Regions from separate parts of the Mesorhizobium sp. LMG17149 genome, predicted to be linked through region 2. Evidence: riboswitches for the same ligand, from Rfam matches in the RefSeq annotation. Region 2 holds a riboswitch; each other region holds the start of a gene.
What was found. Region 2 has a riboswitch for cobalamin ahead of NP945_RS03440 (ABC transporter ATP-binding protein). Riboswitches for the same ligand answer to the same signal wherever they lie in the genome.
Positions count from the first base shown of each region.

Region 1 (9,542 bases), on a different contig from region 2:
TTTCGGCGCTGATCCTGTGGCCATTCTTCGGACTTCACTTCGGCGGCCTGGCACTGGCCGCGATCCTCACATCGGTGGTCGCCCTGCATGAGCTTGGCCATATGGCGGCGTTCCGGCTTATGGGCCACAACCGGGCACGGATGATCTTCATTCCGCTGCTCGGCGGCATCGCCATTGGCGGGCGGCCCTATGACAGCCGTTTCGAGGTGGCTTTCGTGGCGCTGATGGGCGCCGGCTTCTCCGCATTCCTGGTGCCGGTTGTGATCGCTGCCAGCACCTTTGCCGGCGCGGAAGGTCACCGGCTGGCGGCGGCCCTGCTGGCGACCCTGGCGGGCTTCGCCGCACTGTTCAACATCGCCAATCTGGTGCCGGTATGGAAGTTCGACGGCGGTCAGGTGCTGCGCCAGATCTGTCCGGGACCGGTCGCACTGGCGCTGGCTTCCTTCTTCCTGCTCTCGGCTTTCCTGGCTGTCGGTTGGCAGGCCGGCTTTTCCTCCAATTTCCTGCTCGCGACGGGAGCGGTGTTTTCGATCCTCAGCCTGCTGACGATGAGCAGCGGGGTCAAGCCGCGTTACGAGCTGAAGCCGATCCGCACCATCGACCGCCTCGCCATGGCCGCGGCGTTGCTGGCGGTGTTCGCCATCCATGGCTACGGCGTATTGTGGGCCTCCGCCCAACTGATTTGAGCCGTACCGGGTCCGGAAGAATCAACCGGCCTTGCGCTCGGCTTCGACAGGCAAGACCGTGGCGGGACCGAACACATCCTCGAAGGCGGATTTCAGCGCCAGGTCAAGGTCGGCCATGGTCAGGGGAAGGCCGAGATCGACGAGGCTGGTGACGCCGTGGTCCTGCACGCCGCAAGGCACGATGCCGCTGAAATGGTCGAGGTCGGGCTCGACATTGATAGCGATGCCGTGAAAACTCACCCAGCGCCGCAGCCGAATGCCTATGGCCGCGATCTTGTCCTCCGCCGGCGAGCCGTCCGGCAGGGCAGGGCGATCCGGCCGCACCACCCAGACGCCGACCCGGTCCTCGCGGCGCTCGCCCTGCACGTTGAAGGCGGCGAGCGTGCCGATGATCCACTGTTCGAGCGCCGCGACGAAGGCGCGGACGTCCTCGCGTCGCCGCTTCAGGTCAAGCATGACATAAGCGACCCGCTGGCCCGGCCCATGATAGGTGTATTCGCCGCCGCGGCCGGCTGCAAACACCGGGAAGCGGCTGGCGTCGATCAGATCCTCGCCGCGGGCGCTGGTGCCGGCCGTGTAGAGCGGCGGGTGTTCGACCAGCCAGACCATTTCGCCGGCAGCGCCGCTGCGGATCGCCTCGGCGCGCGCCTCCATGAAGGCAAGTGCTTCGGGATAGGCGGTAAGGCCGGGCTCGATCAGCCATTCGACCGGTGCTGAACCGGGGAGCGGCAGGAACGACGTGGCGATCTGGCTGCGTTCGGGCATGGCGTATCGTCTTTTCGCTTATGCATGTCGCGTCCCAAAACCGCCTCGCACCTTTGGGTGACATCAACTTGCCTTCCATATGGCGATATCAGGCGCAAACGTCCAGTTCCGGCGCTGCGTTCGGACCCTGTGGAGCATTATGCCAATCGCCTGACATTATTGCTTGCCGTGCACTTGTTTCGCCGGAAACGATTTGCTACACGCCGCGAGCCGGTCGGTTCCGGCTCTACCACGTGCGGTCGTGGCGGAATTGGTAGACGCGCAGCGTTGAGGTCGCTGTGGGGCAACCCGTGGAAGTTCGAGTCTTCTCGACCGCACCATTTTCCTTCCCAGATCCCGATTGTGCAAGCTCCGCCCGCTGCGGGCCGGGCGCATTTCGTTTGATATTCCCGCGCTTTACGCCACTTTCTTTTTGAGCGTCGGATTCTCCCAAAACCGGTTTCCCCTTTGGGTCCGATGCTCTAGACCTGATTTGCACCTTTTCCGGGATTCTTGTGGCGGGAGGCGCTGGTGGAAGGCGAGCACGAACGGACGATTGGCGCCAGGGCCGCCGAGGAGCACCACGCCGACATCTATGGCGAGGACGGCGCCGTGCTTTCGTCCTTCCTGGCGCGGATTGGCGCGGCGATCGCCGACCGCGACACGCTGACCCTCAAGCATGAAGTCGACGACCTGCACCAGTCGGAACTCGGCGACCTGCTCGAGGCGCTGCATCCCGAACAGCGCCACGCGCTGGTCGAGCTCCTGGGCGCCGATTTCGACTTCTCCTCGCTGACCGAGGTCGACGAGGCGATCCGTATGGAGATCGTCGACAGTCTGCCCAATGCGCAGATCGCGCAGGCGGTACAGGAGCTCGATTCCGACGACGCCGTCTACATTCTCGAAGACCTCGAGAAGGAGGATCAGGACGAGATCCTGTCGCAGCTGCCGTTCACCGAGCGGATCAGACTGCGCCGCTCGCTCGACTATCCCGAAGAGACGGCCGGCCGCCGCATGCAGACCGAGTTCGTCGCGGTGCCGCCGTTCTGGACGATCGGCCAGACCATCGACTACATGCGCGACGACCAGAATCTGCCCGAGCGCTTCAGCCAGATCTTCGTCATCGATCCGAGCTTCAAGCTGCTCGGCGCCATCGACCTCGACCAGATCCTGCGCACCAAACGTTCGGTCAAGGTCGAGGAAGTGATGCACGAGACGCGGCACGCCATTCCGGCCACCATGGACCAGGAAGAGGCTGCACGGGAATTCGAGCAGTACGATCTTTTGTCGGCCGCAGTCGTCGACGAGAACGAACGGCTGGTTGGCGTTCTGACCATCGACGATGTTGTCGACGTCATACAGCAGGAGGCCGAAGAAGACTTGATGCGCATGGGCGGCGTCGGCGACGAGGAGCTTTCCGACAGCATCTTTTCGACCTCGCGCTCACGCGTTCCGTGGTTGCTGATCAACCTTCTGACCGCGTTCCTGGCGGCGTCGGTGATCAGTCTGTTCGACCGCACGATCGAACATATCGTCGCACTGGCGGTGCTGATGCCGATCGTCGCCGGCATGGGCGGCAATGCCGGCTCGCAAACCATGACCGTCACCGTGCGGGCGTTGGCGACCAGGGATCTCGACATCTACAATGCCGGCCGCATCATTCGCCGCGAGATGGGTGTCGGCTTCATCAACGGCATCGTCTTCGCCATCCTGATCGGCATCGTTGCGGCAGCCTGGTTCCGTGACCCCAATCTGGGCGGCATCATCGCGGCGGCGATGATCATCAACATGTTCGTGGCCGCCCTGGCCGGCATCCTGATCCCGCTGCTGCTCGATCGTTTCAAGGTCGATCCGGCGGTCGCTTCGGCAGTTTTTGTCACCACGGTTACCGACGTCGTCGGCTTCTTTGCATTTCTCGGCATAGCTACGTGGTGGTTCGGTGTGCCCTGAAGGCACGCCTTTTGGCTTAATTGACTTTTACGTAAATGCCATGCGAGGCTTGCGCGGGGCGCCATGTCGATTCCGGCATGGCATGGGTTTTGGTTCGGGACATAAGGGCGACGCCGGCATGGCGATCGCCCCTTGGTTTCGGCGTGCGGGAGTGGCAATGCGAGAATATTATTCGATCACCGAGTTGACCCGCGAGTTCGACGTGTCGACGCGGACGCTGCGCTTTTACGAGGACGAAGGGCTGGTGCAGCCGGTGCGGCGTGGCCGCACGCGGCTGTTTCGCCCCTCCGACCGGCACCTCATCCGTCAGATCATGCGCGGCAAGAGGCTTGGCTTCTCGATCAACGAAATCCGCGAGATCATCCAGATGTACAAGGAGCCGCCCGGCGAAGTCGGCCAGCTCAACCTGATGATCAAGCGCATCGAGGAAAAGCGCGAGGATCTCCGGCAGAAGCGCCGCGATCTCGAGGAGACGCTGGCTGAACTCGACCAGGCCGAGGAATCTTGTGTGGAGCGGCTGGTTGAGCTTGGCGTGAATACCTGAGCGGACTGGATTCTGTCGCGCGTTAGCGTTCGGAATTAGCGGAGACGTCTATTCCTTCGTCATCCTAGGGCGGAGCAAGGAGCGTAGCGACGCGGCGCAGACCCTAGGATCCATGCCATGACTGCAATGCACCGCGACGGCGCAGAACTTTGCTCCGCTGCACTCCTCGACCGAGGTCACGGCATGGATCCTAGGGTCTCCGCGACGGAGCTGCGCTCCTGCTTCGCCCTAGGATGACGAAGTTCGCAAGACTTAGGCTAATCGCCGAAGTGTGCACCTGTCAAACCTCTCCGCGATGGAAACCAGGGGCGCCAGCTCAGATCCAGCGGCGCACGCGTTTGGCGTAGTCGCGGTACTTCTTGCCGAATTTTGCCGCCAGCACCTTTTCCTCGCCTTCGATCGCCATTTTCTGCGTGGCATAGGCGGCGATGAATGCGAGCGGCAGGAACCACACGATGCCCGAGACAAAGGCGACCCCGATCAACAGCAGGGTGTTGGCCAGATACATCGGATTGCGGGTGATGCCGAAGGGACCCGTGGTGACCAGGTGATCGGGCACAGCGTTCGGGTTCAGCGTGGTCTTGGCGCGGACCATGGTGCGGATCGCGGTGACCCAGAGCGCGGCGACGGCAAACAGCGCCACCCAGCCGGTGGCGAAAAGAATATCGCCCAGGAGGTCACCGATCCAGGGCAGGGGATAGAGCAGGCCCAGCGCGATGCTGATGGCGATGGCGGCGGTGTAGATCAGCGGCGGCCACGGTATGAGCCCCGGCTTAGGCTGGTTCTCGGTCATTTGACCTCTTCCTCCATCAACTTGCTGTCGGTCTTGGCGGTACACATGCCGGCGAGATCGGACAGATGCGTCTTCCATTCCGCAGTCTGATCGTTGTTGTAGAGCCGATCAAGCGTTGCCTCGCCCTCGAGCGTATCGAGCATGCAGACACAGTAGCTCGTACAGAACTCGGTGTCGCGCGACTGCTCGCAGGACAGCTGGCAGGTTTTGAGGAAATTCACCTGCGGGGTTTCGACCTGTGCCGGCATGATCTGCGAGAACAGCCACATGCAGCCGATCAGCAATGGCTGGTGGATCAGGTAGAACGCCAGGCTGTGCCGGCCGATAAAGACCAGCGGGTTGGCCCAGCGACCGGGCGCCAATTCGGCAAGCCGGGCAAGTACGCCTGAACCGGCGGCGAGTTTCGTCATCGCGATGCCCGCAAGCACGGCGCCGAACCATGGAAACAACGGAACGTAGTCGTTGGAGCGTGGATTGTTCGCCGACAGGCCGACCCACCACAGCCATGGGTGATCGAACGCCTCGAGGCGCAGATAGACAGGCGCCGCGATGACGAGCGCGGCGACGACAAGCGTCAGCAGTGCCGGCAGCCGCAGAAAGGCGAGGCCGAGCAGGCTGGCCAGCGCGATCTCGTGCAAGATGCCGAAGAAGATGAATCCATCCGGCGTGGCGATACGGGTGACGACCGATATCGCGATCGCGGCTCCCGCGACCATGGCGAACCGCTTCCAGAAGCCGTTCCAGCGGATTTGTCGGCCATGGGCGAGGTACAGACTGACGCCGACCAGGAACAGGAAAGTCGAAGCGATGCAACGCGCGTAGATCTTCCACCAGCCGAAGGCGGTCAGGCCGGGATCGGTGTAGCCGAAGAACTCCAGATCCCAGGTGAAATGGTAGCTCGCCATGGCGATCAGCGCGATGCCGCGCACGATGTCGATGGCGACGATGCGCTTTGGTCGATCCGGAACGGGTGCGGTCGGCGTTTGGATGCTCATGGTCTCGCATTCTGATTCAGCCCCGCTGGAGGACTATCACGGTTGCCCCGGACAAAAGAAGACCGGCAACTCTGCCGACAACCCGGATCAGCCGCGGCATTGGGCCAGTGCAGGGAAGCCTTTGGCCGGCTTCGCTTTTGCCGGATGCGCGTCGGTTTCCTCTTATTGGCGCTGGGATCGCCACGTCAGATTTGACCCGGTGAATCTGCTTCGGGGAAAGCAATGTCCACCCATGTGCGCCATCCGATCTGGCTGCCGGCTCTCAAGGCCGCGGACGCGCGCACCTTCGCGTCGCTCTATGCGGTCGAATCCTTCGCCCGTGCCACGGTGTCGAGCGTCATCCCGATCCAGGCCTACGAGATCCTGCACAACGAGCAGATCGTGTCGATGCTCTACACAGTCGTGGCGATGCTCGGCCTGTCGGTGACATTGTTCATGCCGATGCTGATCCGCCGTTTTGCCCGGCGCTGGGTCTACACATCAGGCGCCTGCCTGCTGGCCGTCGGCTCGCTGTTCTTCGTCACCGACACGCTTGCCGGGCAACTGGCCGGCATGCTGTGCCGGGTGATGGGCGCCAGCGCGCTGTCGATCACGCTCAATCTCTACATCATGGACCACATCCGCAAGACCGACTTCATGCAGGCCGAATCGCTGCGCATGGCGTGGTCGATGCTGGCCTGGACCGGTGGGCCGACGCTCGGCATCTTCCTCTACACGCGCTTCGGCATCTATGCCGCGCATGGTGCGGTCGCGGTGTTCGCGTTTGCCCTGCTGGCGCTGTTCTGGACCTACCGCCTCGGCGACAACCAGTCTATCCGTCCGGGCAAGACGCGCCCCGTCAATCCGCTCGCCAATATCGGCCGCTTCGTGGCGCAGCCCAGGCTCAGGCTGGCTTGGCTGATCGCCTTCGGCCGCTCCTGCTTCTGGACGACGTTCTTCGTCTATGGGCCGTTGTTCATGGTCATCACAGGTGAGGGCAAGCTGGCCGGCGGCCTGCTGGTTTCGGCCGGCAACGCGCTGTTGTTCATGGCGATTTTCTGGGGCAAGGCAGGAAAGCGCTTTGGTGGCCGCGGGACCATGACATTCGCCTATTTCGCCATGTCGGCCGCGCTTTTGGCGGCGGGCTTCGTCGGCGAAACCGTGCCGCTGCTTACCGGCGCCTTCCTGCTCTGCGGTGCCTTCTTCACCATTGCGCTCGACGCCCTCGGCTCGACCGCCTTCATGCGCTCGGTGCGCTCCTATGAAAGATCTCAGATGGCAGCGGTCTACCGCACCTATCTCGACTTTTCCGAGTTGACGCCGCCGCTGGTCTATTCGGTGGCGCTGGCCTTCTTCGGCCTGGGCTCGGTGTTCGTCACGCTCGGTCTGCTGGCGGCGGTCTGCGGCTTTGTGACGTGGCGCTATCTGCCGAAATCACTTTGACCTTCATGGCGCATTCGCAATGGTCACCGGCGGAATTTGGTTTGCCGGAAGCGAGGATTCTGCCTATAGTCACCGCTGTCGCCGGTTCCATTTTGGAGCCAAGAGGGAATGCGGTGAGGGCGAATTTCGCCCAATGCCGTGGCTGCCCCCGCAACTGTGTGCGGTAGTCCTCTCCATAAACCACTGAGGATTTTTTCTTCGGGAAGGTGGGGAAGGACGCTGATCCGTGAGCCAGGAGACCTGCCGGCGACAGGAAACTGACTTCGATGCCCTCGGGTGGAGGGCGAAAGGACAAGACATGACTACCGCTTCCGTCTCCCTCGGCACCTCCGTCTCCTCGCAGTCGCGCTTCATGCAGCTCGCTCTTGCCGCGCTGCTCGGCGTTTTCGTGATGGGCTTTGTCGGCTTCTCGCATATCGATGCGGTCCACAATGCGGCTCACGACTATCGCCATTCGATGGCGTTTCCCTGCCACTGACGAGGGGCTGACATCATGAACCTGTTTCGCAACGTCGTGTTCATCGCGGCGATCGCAGGGCTCGTGGCCGGCGTCGTCCTCGCCTGCCTGCAAGCCTATGCCACCGTGCCGCTGATCCTGAAGGCGGAAGTCTACGAACAGGCGGGCGGCGGGCATCACCATGACCATGCCGCTCCGGCCGCAACGGATAGCAATGCCATGAGCACAACTGCACCGGCGGGAGATGCCATGAGCTCTGCTGCCCCGGCGGCGGAAGCCGCTCCGGCAGACGAAGGCTGGGCGCCGGCAGATGGTTTCGAGCGTTTCGCCTTCAGCGTGCTTGCCAACATTGTCACCGGCATCGGCTTCGCCTTGATCCTGGTCGCGGTCTCCGAATTCGCCGGCGGCATCGGTGGCTGGCGCCAGGGCGTGTTCTGGGGCCTGGCCGGCTTCGCCGTGTTCACGCTGGCGCCTGGCCTCGGCCTGCCGCCGGAACTGCCGGCCATGCCGGCCGCCGATCTCACCCAGCGCCAGATCTGGTGGTGGGCGACGGTGGCGGCGACCGCCGCCGGTCTCGGCCTGATCGCGTTCCGCAAGTCGCTGCCGCTGGCGATCCTTGCCGTCCTGCTGATCGTCGCGCCGCATGTTGTCGGTGCGCCGCAGCCCGGCAGTTACGAGACGGCGATTCCGGAAGGGCTGCATCACCAGTTCGTGGTGGCGGTGACCGTGACCAATCTGGTGTTCTGGCTGGTGCTCGGCGCCGTCGTCGGTGTGGTGCGTGGCCGCTTCACCGGCACCGCGACCAGCCTGCGCGACAGCTTTGCCTGATCGCAAGACACTGACCTTCCTCATCGGCGGTGCGCGCTCCGGCAAGAGCGCGCACGCCGAAATTTTGGCGACCGCCTTGCCGCCGCCCTGGACCTATATCGCCACGGCGCAAGCCTATGATGACGAGATGCATGAACGCATCGCGTTGCACCGATCGCGGCGCGGCGAAGGCTGGACGACCATCGACGCACCGCTCGATCTCTCCGGTACGCTTGCCGCCTTGCCGGAGGATCGGCCGGTGCTTGTCGACTGCCTGACGCTGTGGCTGACCAACCACATGCTGGCTGAACACGATTTCGAGCTGGAATGCCGGCGATTGGCGGAGGTGCTGTCGCGGCCGCGCGGGCCCTGGTTCGTGGTGTCCAATGAAGTCGGCCAAGGTATCGTGCCGGACAATGCACTGGCGCGCCGGTTTCGTGATGCCGCCGGCCGGCTCAACCAGCAGGTCGCCGCCGTCGCCGACATGGTGCTGCTGATGGTGGCAGGGCTGCCGCTCAAGGTGAAATGACATGACCGACATCGACAATAGGGACGAAGAACGCCACCGCGCCAAGATGGCCAAGCGCAAGGCTGTGCAGGATGCCGAGGTGGCGAGCAAGACGGTCGAGAAGGGCTTGCTCATCGTCAACACCGGACCGGGCAAGGGAAAGACCACCGCCGCCTTTGGCCTGGCGCTGCGCATGCTCGGCTACGGCAAGCGCGTCGGGGTCGTCCAGTTCATCAAGGGCAAGTGGCACACCGGCGAGAAGGACGCCTTCGCCGCCTTCGGCGACCGCGTTGTCTGGCACGCGATGGGCGAGGGGTTCACCTGGGAAACGCAGGACCTGAAGCGCGACATCGCCGCCGCCGAAGCCGCGTGGGCCAAGGTGCTTGAGCTGATGGCCGATCCGTCGATCAGCCTGCTGGTGCTCGACGAACTGAACATTGCGCTGCGCTACGACTATCTCGACCTCGACAAAGTGGTTGCGGCGTTGAAGGCGCGGCGTGAGGGCCTGCATGTCGTGGTCACCGGCCGCAACGCCAAGCCGGCGCTGATCGAGGCGGCCGACCTCGTCACCGAAATGGGCGTGACCAAGCACCATTTTTCCGCAGGCGTGAAAGCGCAGCAGGGGATCGAGTTCTG
Region 1 is NZ_JANIFL010000010.1:216,226-225,767, reverse strand. Features, by position in the region: gene NP945_RS23625 (site-2 protease family protein) at 1-686, shown strand, start outside; gene lipB (lipoyl(octanoyl) transferase LipB) at 708-1,451, opposite strand; tRNA gene NP945_RS23615 (tRNA-Leu) at 1,687-1,771, shown strand; gene mgtE (magnesium transporter) at 1,962-3,380, shown strand; gene NP945_RS23605 (MerR family DNA-binding transcriptional regulator) at 3,538-3,924, shown strand; gene NP945_RS23600 (isoprenylcysteine carboxylmethyltransferase family protein) at 4,241-4,717, opposite strand; gene NP945_RS23595 (heparan-alpha-glucosaminide N-acetyltransferase) at 4,714-5,712, opposite strand; gene NP945_RS23590 (MFS transporter) at 5,935-7,134, shown strand; cobalamin riboswitch at 7,200-7,397, shown strand; gene NP945_RS23585 (CbtB domain-containing protein) at 7,433-7,612, shown strand; gene NP945_RS23580 (CbtA family protein) at 7,628-8,419, shown strand; gene cobU (bifunctional adenosylcobinamide kinase/adenosylcobinamide-phosphate guanylyltransferase) at 8,412-8,927, shown strand; gene cobO (cob(I)yrinic acid a,c-diamide adenosyltransferase) at 8,929-9,542, shown strand, end outside.
Region 1: another riboswitch for cobalamin. It lies ahead of NP945_RS23585 (CbtB domain-containing protein); the one in region 2 lies ahead of NP945_RS03440 (ABC transporter ATP-binding protein).

Region 2 (9,542 bases):
CCGCAACAGGCGCGCAAGCTCATCGACCTGGTGCGCGAGAACAAGATTCCAGTGGTGTTCAGCGAAAGCACCATTTCCGACAAGGCGGCCAAGCAAGTCGCGCGCGAAACCGGAGCCACCTATGGAGGCATTCTCTACGTCGATTCGCTGAGCGAGGAAGACGGCCCGGTTCCGACCTATCTGAAGCTTCTCGAAACCACCGTCGAGACGATCGTCCAGGGGTTCGGCGGGTGACCGGGGTTCGCACCGCGCTCGCTCCGGACAGTGTCCAGGGCAGCCATGATCGAACATCGACCGGTAGCGGCCGGGTCGTTGCCTCCATCGACGTGGACGACGTCACCGTCAGCTATTCAAGCGGGGTCACGGCCGTACATTCCGCCTCTTTCAGACTCGGCGCCTCCACCATCTGCGCGCTGGTCGGCGTCAACGGCTCCGGCAAATCGACGCTGTTCAAGGCGCTGATGGGCTTCCTGACGCCGTCGACCGGAACAGTGCTTATCGCCGGATTGCCGGTCCACGCAGCGCTGAAGCGCGGCCTAGTAGCGTATGTGCCGCAGAGCGAGGATGTCGACTGGAACTTTCCGGTGCTGGTGGAAGATGTCGTCATGATGGGCCGCTATGGCCACATGAATTTTCTGCGTATCCCAGGTAGAGCCGATCGCATGGCGGTCGACGCGGCGCTGGAACGGGTCGGCATGACCGATTTTCGCAAGCGCCAGATCGGCGAACTGAGCGGCGGCCAGAAGAAGCGCGTGTTCCTGGCGCGCGCTCTGGCGCAGGGCGGCGAGATCATCCTGCTCGACGAGCCGTTCACCGGCGTCGACGTGCAGACCGAAGCAGCGATCATCGATCTCCTTCGGTCGATGCGCGACGACGGCAAGCTGATGTTGGTGTCGACGCACAATCTCGGCAGCATCGTCAATTTCTGCGACCATGTCGTCATCTTCAACAAGACGGTGCTGGCCTCCGGACCGACAGAGACAACGTTTACGCAAGCCAATCTTGCGAAAGCTTTTGGCGGCGTGCTGAGGCATCTACGCCTCGGCGGCGCCGACCTTCATGACGACCCCGATGCTCGCCACCTGACCGTGCTGACCGATGACGAGCGTCCTCTGGTGCTCTACGGCGAGCGCGATCAAGAGAAGATGATGAAGCCCGACAGCGGATCGCCAGCCCCGTGATTGACATCCTGCTGGAACCCTTCACCTACAACTACATGGCCAAGGCCATCTGGGTCAGCGCCCTGGTCGGCATGGTCTGCGCGTTCCTGTCCTGCTATCTCATACTCAAGGGCTGGGCCCTGATGGGCGACGCGCTTGCCCACTCGGTGGTGCCGGGCGTTGCGGCCGCCTACATGCTGGCCCTTCCCTATGCCGCCGGCGCATTCGCCTCCGGCCTCATCGCCGCACTCGGCATCACCTTGGTGCGGCGCGTGACGCAACTTCGCGAAGACGCCGTGATCGGCCTTGTCTTTACAACGCTGTTCGCTGGCGGGCTGCTGATTGCGTCGATCAGTCCGACCTCCGTAAACATCCAGTCCATCGTACTCGGCAACATCCTCGCAATCTCCGACGAGGATGTAACCCAGGTCATCCTCATCGCAGCGGTTTCGCTGGCTGTATTGGGGCTTCGATGGAAGGATATGATGCTGGTGTTCTTCGATGAGAACCATGCGCGCGGCGTCGGCCTGAATCCGTGGCGGCTGCGGGTCCTGTTCTTCGTGCTGCTCAGCGCCTGCATCGTCGCCGCGCTCCAGACCGTCGGCGCGATCCTCGTGATCGCGATGGTGGTAACGCCTGGCGCCACCGCCTACCTGCTTACCGATCGGTTCGGCGTCATGATCCTGCTCGCGATGGCGATCGGCGCGGCGACGAGCGCGGTCGGCGCCTATCTCAGCTTCTTTCTCGATGGCGCGACTGGCGGACTGATCGTGGTGCTGCAGACCGTGGTCTTTCTGACTGCCTTCGTCTTCGCACCCAAACATGGCCGTCTCGCCGCGCGCCGGGCGGCACGTGCCGCATCCCAGGTCGCGTCATGATGACAATCTGGTCCTGGATCGCCGAACCGCTCAGCCACGAATTCATGCGTCGCGGTCTCGCCGTCGCCATTCTGGTCGGCGCCATCTGCGCGGTGTTGTCCTGCTATCTCGTCCTGAAGGGCTGGTCGCTCATGGGCGACGCCGTTTCGCATGCCGTGCTTCCGGGTATTGTGCTCGCCTATATCGCCGGGATCCCGCTTGCCTTCGGCGCATTCGTGGCAGGGCTTGGCTGCGCGCTGGCGACGGGCTACCTCAAGCAGCACAGCCGGATCAAGGAGGACGCAGTCATGGGCATCGTCTTCTCAGGCATGTTCGCGTTTGGCCTGGTTCTGTTCGTCAAGGTCGAGACCGACCAGCATCTCAATCATATCCTGTTCGGCAACATGCTCGGCGTCCAGTGGCGCGACGTGATCGAGGCGGCGGTCATCGTCGTGCCGGCGATCCTCATCGTTCTGGCAAAACGCAAGGATCTGCTGCTTTATTGTTTCGATCCGGCCCATGCCCGCGCGATCGGCCTACCCGTCAACCTGCTGCATTTCGGGCTGTTGACGCTGCTCGCGTTGACCATCGTGGCTTCGCTGAAGGCTGTCGGGATCATCCTTGTCATCGCCATGCTGATCGCGCCGGGAGCGATCGGCTTTCTTTTGACGAAGAGCTTTGAGCGCATGCTCGCCATTGCTGCCGCGGCCGCCATCGGGTCGAGCGTCGTGGGAACGATCCTCAGCTATCACATCGACGCAGCCACGGGTCCGACCATCGTCGTGGTTCAGGCCGGCGTTTTTTTGCTTGCCCTGTTCCAGTCGAAGCGCCCAAAGCAACAGGTGCAACTGGGCATTTCGGGAGAGTAATCGCGACCCTGACCGAGGCCACGCTTAAAGCCGGTTGCGGATGAGCATGGTGACGACGAAGAACGCGCCGACCGAGCTGGTGATGATGCCGATCGGCAGTTCCTGCGGCGGCAGCAGCGTTCGGGCCAGAAGGTCGCTGGCCAGCAACAGCACCGCGCCGAACACGGCGCAGCTGGCAACCAGGCGCAGGTGCAAGGGGCCCGCCAGCGGCCGCGACAGATGCGGGATCATCAGCCCGACGAAGCCGATGACGCCGGCGACCGAGACCAGGATCGCCGTCGAGAAGGCGGCGACGAGAAAGGTCATCCTTCGCATCCACGCCACCGGCACGCCCAGGCTTTCGGCGGCGTTTTCGCCGGCCAGGAAAGCATCGAGCCGGCGGTGGTTCCACAGCGCGTAAGCCAGGATAGTGCCCGCACCCAAGGCGCCGAGCCAGATATTGTCCCAGCGCGCCAGGCCGAGCCCACCCATGGTCCAGAACAGCACGGAGTGCGCGGCGCGCTGGTCGCCGGCAAAGACAAGATAATTGGTCAAGGCGGTGAACATGAAGGACACGGCAAGGCCGGCAAGGATCAGCCGCTCCGGGCCTTGCCCCCTCACCCGCGCAACCAGCAGCAGGACGACACCGGCAGCCAATATGCCGCCGGTGAAGGCCGCGACCGGCAATGTCCAGATGCCGAAACTGTCTCCGAAGACGGTGATGACGGAAACCGCACCCGCGGCGGCGCCCGACGACAGGCCGAACAGGAACGGGTCGGCAAGGTCGTTGCGGGTCACCGTCTGCAGCAGCGCACCGACGACGCCGAGACCGGCCCCGACGCAGATGGCCAGGACCGTGCGCGGCAGCCGCAGGTCGACGACGATCTTGCCGACCGGCCCGGACACGTCGTGCCCACTGAAGCCGATTGCGCGGCCAAGTGCTGCAACAACGTCGGTCAGCGGGATCAGCGTCGAGCCATAGGCGATCGACAGCAATGCGAGAGCAGCGATCGCCGCCGCTCCCACCAGCATGGCCAGTGCGAATGCCGGATGGCGCAAACCTGGAAATGCGTCGTGTCTGTCAGGACGCGTGCGACGCACTTCCAGGATCTTTTGCTCATGCATGTCGTTGCCCCAAAACCGCTGCGCACTTTTGGGCGACAGGCATCAAAACGCTTCCGGATGCATGGCCTTGGCGATTTTGTCGATCGCTTCGATATTGGCGGGTCCGGGTGTCAGTTCGGCATAGCGCAGGGCGACGAAGCGCTCGTTCTTGACCGCGTCCGTCTCTTTCATGGCCGGATGGACCTTCAGGAAATCGAGCAGCTTCTTGTAGCCGCCGCCATCCTGGTAATCGAGCAGGATGAGGAATTGCGGATTGCGCGACGCCACCGTTTCCCAGTCCATGTTGCCCCAGCTGGTGTCCATGTCGGCCATGATGTTGTCGCCGCCGGCGGCTGATATCATGGCGCTGGGGATGGCGAACTTGCCTGCGGTGAACGGTTTGTCCTCGCCGGAATCATAGAGAAACACTCGCGTTGCCTTGCCGTTGCCGACCTTGGCGGTGATGTCGGCGAGCCGCGTCTTCCAGCCGGCAACAAGCTTCTCCGCCTCGGCCTCCTTGCCGAAGATCTTGCCCAGCTTTTCGACGTCGCCATAGAGCAGGTCCATCGAGGCGGCTGGACGGCTCTTGTCGAGATGGACGCAGCTTTCCGTCAGCACCAGCGTCTTGATGCCGTGCGGGGCAAGCGTATCGGGTGTCACCTCGCCGCCCGGCTTCATGCCGTAATACCAGCCGGCGAAGAAGAAATCCGGCTCGACCGCGACGAGGTTTTCGAGCGTCGGATATTTCGGCGCCAGTTCCGGGATCGAACCCTGCTCGGCCTTGAATTCGGGACCCACCTTGTACCATCCGGTGATGCCGGTCAGGCCGACGATCGACGGCTGCAGTTTCAGCGCGAAAGCCATCTCGGCCATGTTGAGATCCTGGATGACGGCGCGCTTCGGCGGTGCATCGAAGGTCAGCGGCTTGCCGCAGCTGTCGACCGTGACCGGGAAGGCCAGGGCTGTCGAGGCCAGCAGCGAGAGGACAAGCGAAAGGGCCAGGCGTTTCACGGGTTTGCTCCTTGTGGATGGGATTGGGTCGACTACGAAATGGCTTCAATCACGTCGGCGGCGCGGCACGGTTCGGCACATCGAACACCGTCAGTTCGCGGTCTTCGGTCGGATGGCGCAGACGCAGCACATCGATGCCGAAAATCTCGCGGATCAGCTTTTGGGTCAGCGCTTCGCGCGGTGCGGCGAGCGCTTGCAGACGGGCATGGTTCATCACCGCCACCCTGGTGGCGAACGGTGCCACCAGCGCCAGATCGTGCAGCACCGCGATCACCGTCATCTCGAAGCCTGCCACGAGGTCGAGCAGTTCGCCGCGGGCACGCGGGTCGAGATGGTTGGTCGGCTCGTCGAGGAACAGGATTTTTGGCTGCTGGGCGATGGCGCGCGCAAGTTGGGCGCGCTGGCGCTCGCCGCCCGACAGCGAGCCGATGGTGCGGCCAAATAGCGGCAGCAGGCCGGTCCGGCGCAGTGCATCGACGACGATCTCGCGCTCCTCGCTCCTACGCCGCAGCCCGGCGTGCGGAACCCGGCCAAGCTCGACATAGTCGATCACCGCCAGCCGCGGATCGGGCTGGTCGGTCTGGCCGACCACGGCAATGTGCAGCGCCCGTTCGGCGGCTGAAATCCTGTCCAGGCGGCGCCCGCCGAGCTTCACCTCGCCGGAGCTCGGACGCAGCATGCCCGACAGCATGCGCAGCAGCGTCGTCTTGCCGGCGCCGTTGGGACCGATGATGGCAAGGCGATCGCCGGCGGCCACCGAGAAGCTGACCGCCTGAACCAGATCCCGCCCATTCGCCGTGACGCAGAGGTCACGGGCTTCGAGAAGCGCTACGGTCATCGGCTGCTGCCCGCCGGCTTGCCGGGACGGCAAAGCGTATATACGACGATGCGATGGATGGAGCCGTCCAACTTTCCGTCACTTTCCAAAACTGGCGACGGAAGGAAGCTGGCGAACCGGCCGACAAGACCGGGATTCGCGTTTCCTCCCGGCACACCCCGTCCGGTCAACTCAGTGATGGCAGGTCTCCTGGCTCACGGGTCGTTGCGCCATCCAGCCTTCCCAGCCTTGCCGGCCAGTGGCATTCACGGATTTTGCTCGCCGCTTACAGTTGCGGGGGCAGCCACGGTCTCGACCTGAGCAGGCCTCACCGTGTTCCCTTTTCACCCCTCGCCTTTCGACTCGGGGACCATCACCGCTTCAGCGTAGATTTGCGCCGATCGCTTCGCAATGGATTTCTCGGACGGAGTGGTGGGCCAGCTAAGGGAAACAGGCATCGCATGCTCTCTTTATGTAATAATATAACATACCTAAGAGATGACGCCGGTCGCTGTCAAGCGAAAGCTCATGGGGCGGTTGGCCGGATGGCGACCGGCATCGGCGCAGATTGCACGGGATGCGCAATTTCGATCAAACTGGCCGCGCCAGGAAACGGCAGGATGATCTGGCCAATGCGAGGAGAAAATGGACCCGACCGAGAAAGCGCTGTGGTTCGTCGAAAGCCATCTGCCGGAGGCGATCTCGCTTGATGATGTCGCGCAAAGCAGCGGCGTGTCGCGTTTTCATGTGACGCGCGCCTTCGGCGCCGCCACCGGCCGGTCGGTGATGGGCTACATGCGCTCACGCCGGCTGACCGAGGCGGCGCGCAAGCTGGCGGGCGGGGCGCCCGACATCCTCGCCGTCGCGCTCGACGCCGGCTACAACTCGCATGAGGCGTTCACCCGTGCCTTCCGCGATCAGTTCGGCACCACGCCGGAACTGGTGCGCGCGCAGGGCACACTCGACAAGCTCGACCTCGTGGAGCCGATCCTGATGGACCAGTCCCTCCTCACCAATCTCGAACCGCCGCGTTTCGAGACCAGCCGGCCGTTCCTGATCGCCGGCCTCGGCGAACGCTACAGCTGCGAAACCAGCGCCGCCATCCCGATGCAGTGGCAGCGCTTCGGCCCCTATATCGGCAACATTCCGGGCGAGACCGGCGACGTCGCCTATGGCGTCTGCGTCAACGGCGACGATGCCGGCAATTTCGACTACATCGCCGGCGTCGAAGTGTCTGACTTCTCCGACCTGCCCAGGGACTTCTACCGGGTGCGGGTGCCGGCGCAGAAATATGCGGTCTTTGCCCACCGCGAACACATCTCGACCATCCGCCGGACGGTCAACACGATCTGGAACAAATGGCTGCCGGCCTCCGGGCATGAGATCGCGGACGCGCCGGAATTCGAACGCTACGGCCCCGAATTCGACCCGCGCAGCGGCAAGGGCGGGCTGGAGATCTGGATACCGGTGAAGGCGTAGTCGGTCAGGCCATCGGCAACGCCGGCCAGCGATCGGCGATCCGGCCGCCGGAAAACACCGCGATCGACCCGAACTGCTGCAGCACGGCTTCGCTCTGCGTCGGCCTTAGAAACGCGTAGTCGCCGGGCTTTGCGGTCGCGTCGGCGGGCAAGCCCATGAATTGCTGGTTGGAGGACAGGCCGAGCAGCCCGTTCGCCTTCATGCCTTCTGGGAAGACCGGCTCGGCCATCCACTTGCCGCCATAGAGGTAGCAACCCTTGCGCGGGAACCGGCCGAGCGCCTGCAGCAGGCGAGTGACGGCCGGCGGGCCGGGCAGCATCGGCTCGACCATTTTCAGGATCGGCGTGGCGATGAAGGCCGCCGGCTGGAAGCCGTCGAGGCCTGGCGTATCGAAGTCGCTGGGCAGCACAAAGGCCGAGCCCATCGAGACCTCATTGGCCGCGCCGCCATGATGAAGCAGCGCGGTCTTGCTGCCGCCGATGTTCAGGATGCGGCGCTGGTCGGCGCCGAGACAGGCGACGAACGCCGAGGCCTGCGCCGACGCCTTGGCCAATGCCTTTGCCGGTCCGCCGAAAAGACCGGGAATGAGCGGCGCATGCGCCTCGTAGGCCATGACGCCTTCGCAATGCAGCCGGGCCGGCAACGCGCTCAACGCCTTCGACAAGGCCTCAGGACTGGCGAACCCGCCGCGATGCAGCCCGACATCGATCTCGAAAGCGATGCGCAGGCCGATGCCGAGTTCGTCTGCCAGCGCGCCATATTCCGCCTGTCTCTCCTCGCTGTCGACCAGCCAGCAGACGTGCGACCAGTCGGTATCGGCTTTCACCAGCGCCGCCCTTGCCGCGCCGATCGGCATCGGCTTGCCGTAGAGCAGATCGGCATCCGGGAACGCCTTCAGCACCGCCTCGCTGATCGGCGGGTGGAAGGTCATGAAGCGCTCACTGCCAAGCGCCTTGCCGATATACGCAAGCAGCGGCAGGCAGGCGAGCGATTTGTCGACCAGCCGCACCGCCAGCCCGGGATAGAGTCTGCCCTTCACCAGGGCAATATTGCCGTCCAGCCGGTCGCGATCGAGCAGCAGGCAGGGTTGGAAGATGCCGGCTTCCTTCAGCGCATCCGAGAGGGTGGAAAAATAGGTGCTCATCATTCGATGCCGAACAAGCCGGCCATGTAGGGGGAGACGAAGCGGTTTTGCGGATCGATGTCGCGGCGCACCGCCATGGCATCGTCCCAGCGCGGGTAGAGCTTTTTCAGATCCGCCGCTTTCAGGCTGTGCATCTTGCCCCAATGCGGCCTGCCGCCATATCTGCGGAAGATCGGCTCTGCCGCCCGCATGAACGGCAGAGGATCGTTCGCTGCATCATGGTGGATGGCGATGGAGCAGGTCAGCCTGTTGTAGAATGGCGAAAGCCAGAACTGGTCCGGCGCGACCGAGCGCACCTCCATCGGGAAATAGACCTCGGGAAAACGCTTCTCGGTCAGCTCGATGATCTCGGCCAGCGCCTTCGGCCCTTCCTCGAACGGCAAATGATATTCCATCTCGTTGAACTTGGTCTGCCGGTCGCTGGCATAGACGTTGAGCCAGTCCTGCACGTAGTCCTCGGCGGGAAATCTGGCGGCCGCCGAACGGATCAGGCGGCCACGCAGCGATGGCAGCCAGGCAAGTGCGGTGCGCAGCCTGCGCAGTGTCCTCAAACCCGACTCGTCCTCTTCCGGCGGCCGTGCGGTGGGTGCGGCGGCGCTGAAATCGCTGGCGATGAACTGCGCATAGCCGGAAAACGGAATGTAGTAGAATTCGGCCGAGCGATGCGCGGCCATCATCGCCTCGAAATCGCGCAGCATCTCAGTGATCGGCAGCACATATTTGCGGCGGCGCAACCGGTAGGTCGCGATGTTGTTCAGCGTCACTTCGGTGAGCACGCCGAAGGCGCCGAGCGCGACACCGATGGCATGGATCATGTCCTGATCCCCTGCCCGCTTGAAGTCGCGGACCTTGCCAAGCCCGTCGACGATCTGCACCGTCTCCAGCTGCGTGTGATAGGCGCCGAGCGTCGGTCCCGAGCCATGCGTGGCGGTACCCAGCGCGCCGCCGATCGCCTGGCGGTCGATGTCGCCCATGTTGGGCAGGCCCTGGCCAATGCCTTGCAGGATGCGCATCAGCGGGCCGAGCCGGGTCCCTGCCCGCACCCGCGCCCGATGTGTTTCGGCGTCGTGCGAGACCAGCCCTTCCAGCCTCTCCAGGGACAGGATCGTGCCTTGCGATTTC
Region 2 is NZ_JANIFL010000002.1:35,588-45,129, forward strand. Features, by position in the region: gene NP945_RS03410 (metal ABC transporter substrate-binding protein) at 1-234, shown strand, start outside; gene NP945_RS03415 (manganese/iron ABC transporter ATP-binding protein) at 321-1,181, shown strand; gene NP945_RS03420 (metal ABC transporter permease) at 1,178-2,038, shown strand; gene NP945_RS03425 (metal ABC transporter permease) at 2,038-2,886, shown strand; gene NP945_RS03430 (iron ABC transporter permease) at 2,911-3,897, opposite strand; gene NP945_RS03435 (ABC transporter substrate-binding protein) at 4,033-4,980, opposite strand; gene NP945_RS03440 (ABC transporter ATP-binding protein) at 5,030-5,818, opposite strand; cobalamin riboswitch at 5,980-6,187, opposite strand; gene NP945_RS03445 (AraC family transcriptional regulator) at 6,443-7,276, shown strand; gene NP945_RS03450 (DSD1 family PLP-dependent enzyme) at 7,281-8,420, opposite strand; gene NP945_RS03455 (D-arabinono-1,4-lactone oxidase) at 8,420-9,542, opposite strand, start outside.

Region 3 (9,542 bases), on a different contig from region 2:
CGCTTCGTCGCTGACGCCGATCACTTCCAGCACCTGCAGCCGGTCGTTCCAGGGCGTCATCTGGTCGAGATGGCGATAGAGGCCAAGGTCCGTCATCGCATTCATCCTCTTGTCCCCTGAGCTAGGCGACGCTGCGCAGGGCCGGCCGGCCGCCTTCGGCAAGGCGCGGCCCGATGAACGACGCGTACCACTCGACGAACTGGATCACGCCGCCCTCATGCAGCTCCGAATAGGGGCCTGGTTCGTAGGCCGGCGACAGGATGCCGAAGGCGTTTTCCTCGACGATGCGGCGGTCCTGGTCGTTGGTCTCGGTCCAGACATGGGTGAGCTCAGCGAGGTCGTAGTCGACGCCTTCGACCGCATCCTTGTGGACGAGCCATTTCGTCGTCACCGCGGTTTCCGTGGCACTGATCGGCAGCACGCGGAAGGTGACGGCGTGGTCGCCGAGGATATGGTTCCAGGTGGTCGGATAGTGGTAGAGCAGCAAGGAGCCGATGCGGTCGGTTGAAACGCTGTCGGACAGGTTCTTCTGGACCGCCCGTTTTCCCGTCATGGTGTAGCTGACGGCATCGCGCAGCAGCGGCGCGCGGGTGGCGCGGTACTGCCCTGCCGGATCGATGCGGAATTTGCTCGGCAAGCCTGATGCCTCGCATCTGGCCCAGTGCGCGACCATTTCAGGGTCGCTGTCGGCGCCTTGGACGCCGGTCACGGTCGGAGCCTCGGGGAAGGTCTTGCACAGTTCGGGGTGATTGGCGACGCAGTGGTAGCACTCGCGGTTGTTTTCCCAGACCAGCTTCCAGTTGCCCTTCTCGATGATCGTGCTCTCAAAGGCGATCTTTGCCTCACGCAAACGGTGCGGCAAAAGATAAGGTTCGATCATCGCCCGCATCGGCGCGAAATCCGCCGGCTCCCTGGCCAGGCAGATGAAGATGTAGCCGCCGACGCTCTCGCAGGCGACCGGCTTCAGGCCGAAATCACTCTTGTCGAAACCGTCGGCCATCTGGCGGGCAAACAGCAGGCGGCCGTCCAGCTCATAGGTCCACTGATGATAGGGGCAGACGAGCTTTGCCGCCGTACCCTTTTCCGCGTTGCACACGCGGCTGCCGCGATGGCGGCAGGAATTGTGGAAGGCGTTGATCTTGCCTTGCTGGTCGCGGACAAGGACGACCGGATAGTCGCCGATCTGCACGGTGATGTAGCTGCCCGGCTTCGGCAGTTCGCAATCATGGCCGATGAACAGCCAGTCGCGATACCAGATCAGCTCCATGTCGAGCTTGAAGTAGTCTGGATCGGTGTAGAAGGGCTGCTCCAGCGAAAAGCCTTGCCGGCGCCCCTTCAGGAGCCTCAGCATGTCGTTGCGGGTATCCATGTCCTGTCCTCAGTTTCTAAGGACTGAACTGGTGGTGATGGAGGAAGGATTGAAACGCAGGCCGGCTAGGTGCCGGACAGCGCTATCCACCTCTTGACCGCCCACCGCGATCAGTCGAGTCTAAAAATCTCGGGCTGGTTTCCGGGCTCTGGAGTTGTCCTTGCGGACCATCGCGACACCTTCCCAGGCAGTTGCCCAGTGGTCTCCCGTTGCGACTTGAACTCCACCACCGTTGCGGGGGCAGCGCCGGATTCTGACCGGCTTCCCAATTCTCCGCCTCGTCGTCACGAAGCGGCACCTGAGATGGGTATGATCTAACCACGATCGCTGGCGCGCCGTCGGCATGAAAACGACATCGTATCCATGCGGCGCGACACGGCATGCGAAACGTCACCGCAGATCGTCGCGGGCCGAAATCCCGCCTCCCGGGCGGCCATTTGCCGGCTGCGATCTTCCCGAATCCGACCCTTGGCGGGGGTCAAAAAAGGTTAACGGTTTCGAAAAGTGACTATTAGCTTGACCTAAAATCGAACCGAACGGTTCGTTTCTGTTGACGGTGCGTGCAGGACGGTGTGAACGCCGGGCCTTTGAAACAGTCAGTGATCCATCGGCTGGTTAAACTTAACATGCTGATATAAAGAAGAAAAATGTATCTCTAGATTCCCCTGGCACAATTTCAAGGTGTGGATTCATGGTCCACACGGAACAACTTCGTGATTGGAAAAGGCGGGGTTGCCCTCCCACATCGGGGCTGTCCGAACGACGCGATTTCATTTCCAAGACACGCCGCTAGACGGACGGAAAAAGACGATACTGGAGTACAAAAATGAAAAAGATCATTCTCACTGCCGCAGCCCTTCTGGCGATTTCCGGCAGCGCCTTCGCTGGTAGCGACCACTACGGTTCGAACGCCGCGGCAGCCACTGCTGTCGACAGCTCGTACACCGCTTCGACCAAGAAGTCGGAACCGGCTGCTCAGGCGCCTGCCCAGGGTGCTGACCACAACCTCTTCGGCAACAACTAACAGCCGATTCCCAGTCGACGGCGGGCTCGCCCGCTGCCCTGGCGAAATTCAGACATTCAGGAGTATTTAAGATGAACAAGATCCTCATTGCTGCCGCCGCCGTTCTGGCCATCACCGGCAGCGCTTTCGCGGGCAGCGACAACTACGGTTCGAACGGCGCCAACCAGCCTGCCGCCGCTGTGGACCAGTCGTACACGGCTTCCACCAAGACCTCGGAACCGGCTGCCGAGACACCCGCTCAGGGCAGCGACCGTAACCTCTTCGGTCGCTAAAACCAATTTCGCAAGCGACGGCAGCTGTGTCTGCCGTCTGGCGAAATCCAGAATTCAGGAGACTAAAATGAACAAGATCCTTATTGCTGCCGCCGCCGTTCTGGCCATCACCGGCAGTGCCTTCGCCGGCAGCGACAACTTTGGCTCCAACGGCGCCAATCAGCCTGCGGTTACCTCGGTTGACAGCGCGCATACGAGCTCGGTCCGCAACAGCGGTGGCCTCGTCGAGAAGCTGCTCAATTCGTCGGGCGACGTAGAGAAGTCCGCCCCTCAGGGCAGCGACCGGAATCTCTTTGGCCGTTAACAGCCGAAGCTGATCTTCAACAAAAGAGTGGCGGGCCTGGCCCGCCGCTCTTTTTGCGTCCAAGACGCGGTCCTGCGTCAGGCCGCCTTCGCTTCAGCCTCATGAAGGGCAAACGACCGCCCATCGGTGTCGAAGATATGCAGGTCCTCGCCATTGGCGCTCAGCCGCAATGTCGAACCGCGCTTGACCTCGACATTGCCGGGCAGCTTGGTCACCAGCGGCAGGTCGGCGCGACCGATGTCGACATAGACCAGCTGCACCTCGCCGAGCTGCTCGACATAGTCGACCGTCCCCTCGAACAGATAGTCCGCGCCGCTGGCGATGATCAGGTCCTCCGGCCGCACGCCAAAACTCACCGCAGCGCCCTTTGCCGAAGCCGGCGTCGCGATCGGCACGGTTGCCTTGCGTCCGCCGACATGGCTGACGACGGTCGGATTGCCTGATTTGTCGATGGTTGCGGGCAGGATATTCATGGCCGGCGAGCCGATGAATTGCGCAACGAACAGATTGCCGGGCTTCTTGTAGAGGTCCATCGGCGTGCCGACCTGCTCGATATGGCCGTCCTTGAGCACCACGATGCGGTCGGCGAGCGTCATCGCCTCGACCTGGTCGTGGGTGACGTAGATCATCGTCGTGTTGGGCATCGATTCCTTGAGCTTGGCGATTTCGATGCGGGTGGCGACTCGCAGCGCCGCATCAAGGTTCGAAAGCGGCTCGTCGAACAGGAACACCTTCGGATTGCGCACGATGGCCCGGCCGATGGCGACGCGCTGGCGCTGGCCGCCCGACATCGCCTTGGGCAGGCGGTCGAGATATTTGGTCAGCTGCAGGATCTCGGCGGCCTGACGCACGCGGCGGTCGATCTCGGCCTTGTTCTCTTTGCCGATCTTCATCGAGAACGCCATGTTGTCGTAGACGGTCATGTGCGGGTAGAGCGCGTAGGACTGGAACACCATGGCGATGCCCCGTTTCGACGGCGGCACGTCGTTCACCACTTCGCCGGCTATTCTGAGCTCGCCGGAGGTGATTTCCTCGAGCCCGGCGATCGATCTCAGCAATGTCGACTTGCCGCAGCCCGACGGGCCGACGAAGACGATGAACTCGCCCGACTTAATATCGAGGTCGATGCCGTGGAGAATGTTCAGATTGCCGTAGGACTTCTTCACTTGTCTTAGCGTGACATCGGCCATTTGGTTTCCTCCAGTGATTGGAATTCAGTCGAGACGCCCGAACCAGGCGCCGTAGCCGCCAAGCTCGATGGAACCGCTGTTCGCCTGCCCCGAAAATCCGTGCCCGGGCAGAGGTTGCAGCGATCGGCCGCCAAGGTCAACCTTGGCCGGCCCGGCTCCCAGATTGAAGACGCAGACGATCTGCTCGTTGCCTGCGCGGCGCGTGAAGGCGACGGTGTCGCCCTCACTTTCGATGAAGGTGATGTCGCCCTTGGCGAGCGCCGGATGGGCACGCCGGAAGGTGAGAAAGCGCCGGTAGTGCTCGATCAGCGAAGCCTCGTCGCCCTGCTGGACATTGACCGCTTGCGCCAGATGCTTGGCCGGCACCGGCAGCCAGGGCTTTGCCTGGGAGAAGCCGCCATTCTTGGCGCTGCCATCCCACACCATTGGCGTGCGGCAGCCGTCGCGGCCCTTGAATTCCGGCCAGAAGCGGATGCCATAGGGATCCTGCAGATCCTCGAACCGCAGCTCTGCCTCACCGAGCCCAAGCTCCTCGCCCTGGTAGATGCAGACCGAACCGCGCAACGACATCAGCAGCGCCGAGATGACCTTGAGGTAGGCGGTCGGGTCGGCCTCATTGGCGGCCCAGCGCGAGGCCGGGCGCATCACGTCGTGGTTGGAGAAGGCCCAGCACGACCAGCCGTCGCTGGCGACTTTGCCGAAGGATTCCAGCACCGAGCGGACCTTGCCCGCGCTGATCTTTTCCGGCGCCAGGAAATCGAAGGAGTAGCACATGTGCACGCGCTTGCCGCCTGCGGTGTAGGCGGCAACCACTTCAAGCCCGCGCTGCGAATCGCCGACCTCGCCGACCGCTGCGGTTGCCGGATACTCATCGAGCAGGGCACGGAACCGTTCGAGGAAGCCGAGGTTCTCGGGCCGGCTCTTGTCGTAGAGATGGTCCTGGTAGTTGTAGGGGTTGACCGCCGGCGCGGTCTGGTCGTTGCGCTCTTCCGGCGGCAGCGGCGGATTGTTTTCCAGGCCCTGGCTGTGGAAGTAGAAATTGATGGTATCGAGCCGGAAACCGTCGACGCCGCGCTCCAGCCAGAAGCGGGTGACGTCGAGCAATGCGTCCTGGACTTCGTGGTTGTGAAAGTTGAGGTCGGGCTGTTCGGCCAGGAAATTGTGCATGTAATATTGCTGGCGGCTGGTGTCCCATTGCCACGCCGAGCCGCCGAAGATCGACAGCCAGTTGTTGGGCGGTGTGCCGTCCGGCCTGGCGTCTGCCCAGACGTACCAGTCGGCTTTCGGGTTGCTGCGGCTCGACCGGCTTTCCTTGAACCAGGGATGACTGTCGGCAGTGTGCGACAGCACCTCGTCGATCATCACCTTCAAGCCCAGCCTGTGTGCCTCGGCGGTCAGCGCGTCGAAATCGGCCAGCGTGCCGAACATCGGATCGACATCGCAGTAATCCGTCACGTCATAGCCGAAATCCTTCATCGGCGACTTGAAGAACGGCGAGATCCAGATGGCATCCGCGCCGAGTGCGGCGATGTAGGAGAGGCGGCCTATGATGCCCTTGAGATCGCCGATGCCGTCGCCATTCGAGTCCTGATAGCTGCGCGGATAGATCTGGTAGATCACCGCGCCCCGCCACCAGTCGCGATCGATGGCGAGGTCAGGCTTCGAGCTGGCCTTCAAAGCGGATTGCATCGTCTCAGCCTCCTTTCACCGAGCCGGCAAGCAGCCCGCGGACAAAATAGCGCTGCAGCGAGAAGAACACGATCAGCGGTACGATGATGGTCACGAAAGCCGATGTCGTCAGAATCTCCCAGTCGCCGCCGCGCGAGCCCAACAGCGCGTTGAGCTTGGCGGTCAGCACGATCTGGTCTGCCTCTGTACCGAGGAAAACCATCGCCACCAGCAGATCGTTCCATACCCACAGGAACTGGAAGATGGCAAACGAAGCCAGCACCGGGAACGACAGCGGCAAGACGATCTTGACGAAGATCTCGAAATCGCTGGCGCCATCGATGCGCGCCGATTCCATGATTTCGCGCGGCAGGCCGGCAATGTAGCTGCGCAGCAGGTAGATGGCGAAGGGCAGGCCGAAGCCGGTATGCGCCAGCCAGATGCCGAGATAGGTCTTCGACGGCATGCCGAAGAAAGCGCCGACGCCGTTGTAGAGCTTCAACAGCGGGATCAGCGACATCTGCAATGGCACCACCAGCAGGCCGATGATGACGGCGATCAGCAGCGCCCGGCCGGGAAACCGCATCCAGGCCAGCGCATAGGCGGCAAAGGCGGCGATCAGGATCGGGATGACGGTAGCCGGAATGGTGACGGTCAGGGAATTCATGAATGACCGTCCGATGCCTTCGGAGAACAGCACGGTTCTGTAATTGTCGGTGGTGAATTTCGGCGGCGCCGACGAAGCATAATAGACGCGCTGGCCGCGATCGCCTTCGAATGCTTTCGGGGAATGCATGATGAAGCTGCCGTCGGCATTGAGCTGCAAGGTCACGCCGTCGCCGAGATCGGCTGTCGTGCCGGCGGGATATTGCGTCGGTGTCGCCGATTTGACCCCGAAGGCGCTGATGTCGCGCTTGGCGCCGTCGCCGAAGATATTGCCCTCGAGGACGAACTTGCCGTCCTTCTCGACTTGCGCCGAGGCGGGCGGGAGCCGGCCTGCTTCCGTCTGGGTGGAACTGGCGAACGAGTTCCACCAGCCCGAGGCGATGATCTGGTTCTTGTCGCGCAGCGACGAGACCAGGATGCCGAGCGTCGGTATGGTCCAGATCGCGACGAAGATGAGCACGGCGATGTGGACGCCAAAACGGCTGGCGAAGGAATTTCCGGTCGCGACGGCCATCTCAATGTCCTCCCGTCTCTTTGTTCGCCTGGCGGATGTTCCAGACCATGATCGGAATGACGGCAATCATGATGATGATGGCGATGGTGGCGCCGCGGCCGAAATCGCCGCCGCCGCGGAACATCCAGTCGAACATCAGATTGGCCAGCACCTGGCTGTTCCACTGGCCGTTGGTCATGGTCAGCACGATGTCGAACACTTTGAGCACCAGGATGGTGATCGTGGTCCAGACCACGGCGATGGTGCCCCAAATCTGCGGCACCATGATCTTCCAGAAGATCTGGAACGGATTGGCGCCGTCGATGACGGCGGCTTCCAGCGTTTCTTCGGGAATGCCGCGCAGGGCGGAAGACAGGATGACCATGGCAAAGCCGGTCTGAATCCAGATCAGGATGATCATCAGGAAGAAATTGTTCCAAAACGGCAGCGATATCCAGACCTGCGGCTGGCCGCCGAAATGCTGGATGATGGCGTTGAGGATGCCGATCTGCGTCTGGCCGTCGCCCCGATACTCGTAGATGAATTTCCAGATCACGCTGGCGCCGACGAAGGAGATCGCCAACGGCAGGAAGATCAGGCTCTTGGCGATCGTGCCCCACCAGATCTTGTCCGTAAGCACGGCGATGATCAGCCCGAGGAAGGTGCAGGCGGCCGGCACCACCGCCAGCCAGATGATGTTGTTGAGGATCGAGTTGCGGAACTCGCGATCGCCGAACGCCCATTGATAGTTCGCCAAGCCGACGAAATTGATGCCGCTGCGATCGAGGAACGACAGCCGCAGCGTCTCGACCACCGGATAGATCAGGTAAATGGTGAGGATGATCATCGCCGGGCCGACGAACAGCCATGGCCGGACCAGCCCTTGCCGGCGCAGATTGTCGATGGCCGCGGCACCCGCGACGCCGCGTGACGGGAATATCAGGTCGACCAGTTTGTTGGCGCCCCAGAAATAGGCGACGCAACCGCCGACGCCGACGATGATGACTGTTATGGCCGAGAAAATCTGAGCCGCCATGGGTCCCTCTCCCCCTGCGCATGACCCGACAAGGAATGACCTTGGTAACGGAGACCAGGCGCCGATTCAGTTGTTTGGAGCGCGTCATCGGCGGCTTGCGCACATTGCCGATCGCGCTTCATTTCAATGCGCTCATGACGAAAGGCTGCGGCACGGGCCGCCGTCGGATCCGGGCCAGTACGGTCCGGATCCAGTGCGAGAATGGTGGTCGCTTACATGCCGACCGCTACTTGATCGCGTCCCAGCTCTTCTGGATGTCGGTGGCGACGTCCTGCGCCGACTTGCCGCCCACCAGGTCGATCATGCCGGTCCAGAACGCGCCGGCGCCGATCTTGCCCGGCATCAGGTCGGAACCGTCGAAGCGGAAAGTCGAGGCGTTGGCGAGGATTTCGCCCTGCTTCTTCAGCGCGTCGCTGGCATAGGCATCCTTGTTGACCGACTTGAGCGGCGTCACGAAGCCGCCTTCGGCCATCCAGATCTCGTGGGCGAGCGGCATCTTCAGGAATTCGATGAATGCGCGCGCGCTCTTGCTGTCCTTGGTGATCATCGCCAGCGTACCGGCGCCGAGCACGGGCGTGCCCAGTTCAGGCTTGGAGGCATAAGGCGGGAAGTAGAAGAAGTCCGCGTCCTGGCCGACCTTGGTGCCTTCCGGGAAGAAGGTCGGGATGAACGATGCCTGGTGGTGCAGGTAGCATTTCGGCGGCACCGAAAAGAGGCCCTTCGGGCTGTCGCGGAAATCGGTCGCCGCAACCGCCTTGGCGCCGCCGTCGACCATCTTGTCGTCGGTCGCGATCTTGCCGAAAATGTCGATGGCATTGACCACTGCGGGGTCGTTGAACGGGATCTCGTTCTTCACCCATTTGTCGTAGACTTCCGGAGGCTGGGTGCGCAGCATCAGGTCTTCGACCCAGTCGGTCGCCGGCCAGCCGGTGGCGCCGCCGGAGCCGAGGCCGATGCACCACGGCTTGCCGCCATCGGCGATGATCTTCTTTTCGAGATCGGCAAGTTCTTCCTGCGTTTTCGGCACCTTGTAGCCGGCTTCCTCGAAATTATCCGGCGAATACCAGACCAGCGACTTCACGTCAGCCTTGTAAGGGAAGGCGAAGAAGCCCGGCTTGCCGTCCTTGTCCTTGAAGGTGCCGAGATCGACCCATGACTGGCCGGCACCGTAATTGTCCTTGACCCATTTGGCGGTGTCGTCACCGAGCGGCGTCAAAAGGCCCTTCGACGCCAGGTCCTGGATGAGCCCCGGCTGCGGCAGCACGGCGATGTTCGGCGGGCTGCCGGCCTGCGTGTCGATGACGATCTGCTGCTCGTAATTCTCCGAGGAGGAGTATTTGATCTCGACGCCGGTGGCTTCTGAGAAATAGTCGAGAACGCCACGCACCAGGCCTTCGTCCTCGCCGCGCCACGGTCCGAAGATCGACAGCGTCTCACCCTTGAGGTCGACTTTCTTGAGCTCTTCGTAGTTCGCCCAGTTGAAGCGCTTGTCTTCGCCGGGCTTGAACTTCAGTTCGGCC
Region 3 is NZ_JANIFL010000005.1:307,623-317,164, forward strand. Features, by position in the region: gene NP945_RS13625 (hybrid-cluster NAD(P)-dependent oxidoreductase) at 1-96, opposite strand, end outside; gene NP945_RS13630 (aromatic ring-hydroxylating dioxygenase subunit alpha) at 122-1,369, opposite strand; cobalamin riboswitch at 1,484-1,686, opposite strand; gene NP945_RS13635 (DUF680 domain-containing protein) at 2,196-2,393, shown strand; gene NP945_RS13640 (DUF680 domain-containing protein) at 2,465-2,665, shown strand; gene NP945_RS13645 (DUF680 domain-containing protein) at 2,733-2,969, shown strand; gene NP945_RS13650 (ABC transporter ATP-binding protein) at 3,047-4,159, opposite strand; gene NP945_RS13655 (alpha-glucosidase family protein) at 4,184-5,848, opposite strand; gene NP945_RS13660 (carbohydrate ABC transporter permease) at 5,853-7,007, opposite strand; gene NP945_RS13665 (carbohydrate ABC transporter permease) at 7,009-8,022, opposite strand; gene NP945_RS13670 (ABC transporter substrate-binding protein) at 8,249-9,542, opposite strand, start outside.
Region 3: another riboswitch for cobalamin. It lies ahead of NP945_RS13630 (aromatic ring-hydroxylating dioxygenase subunit alpha); the one in region 2 lies ahead of NP945_RS03440 (ABC transporter ATP-binding protein).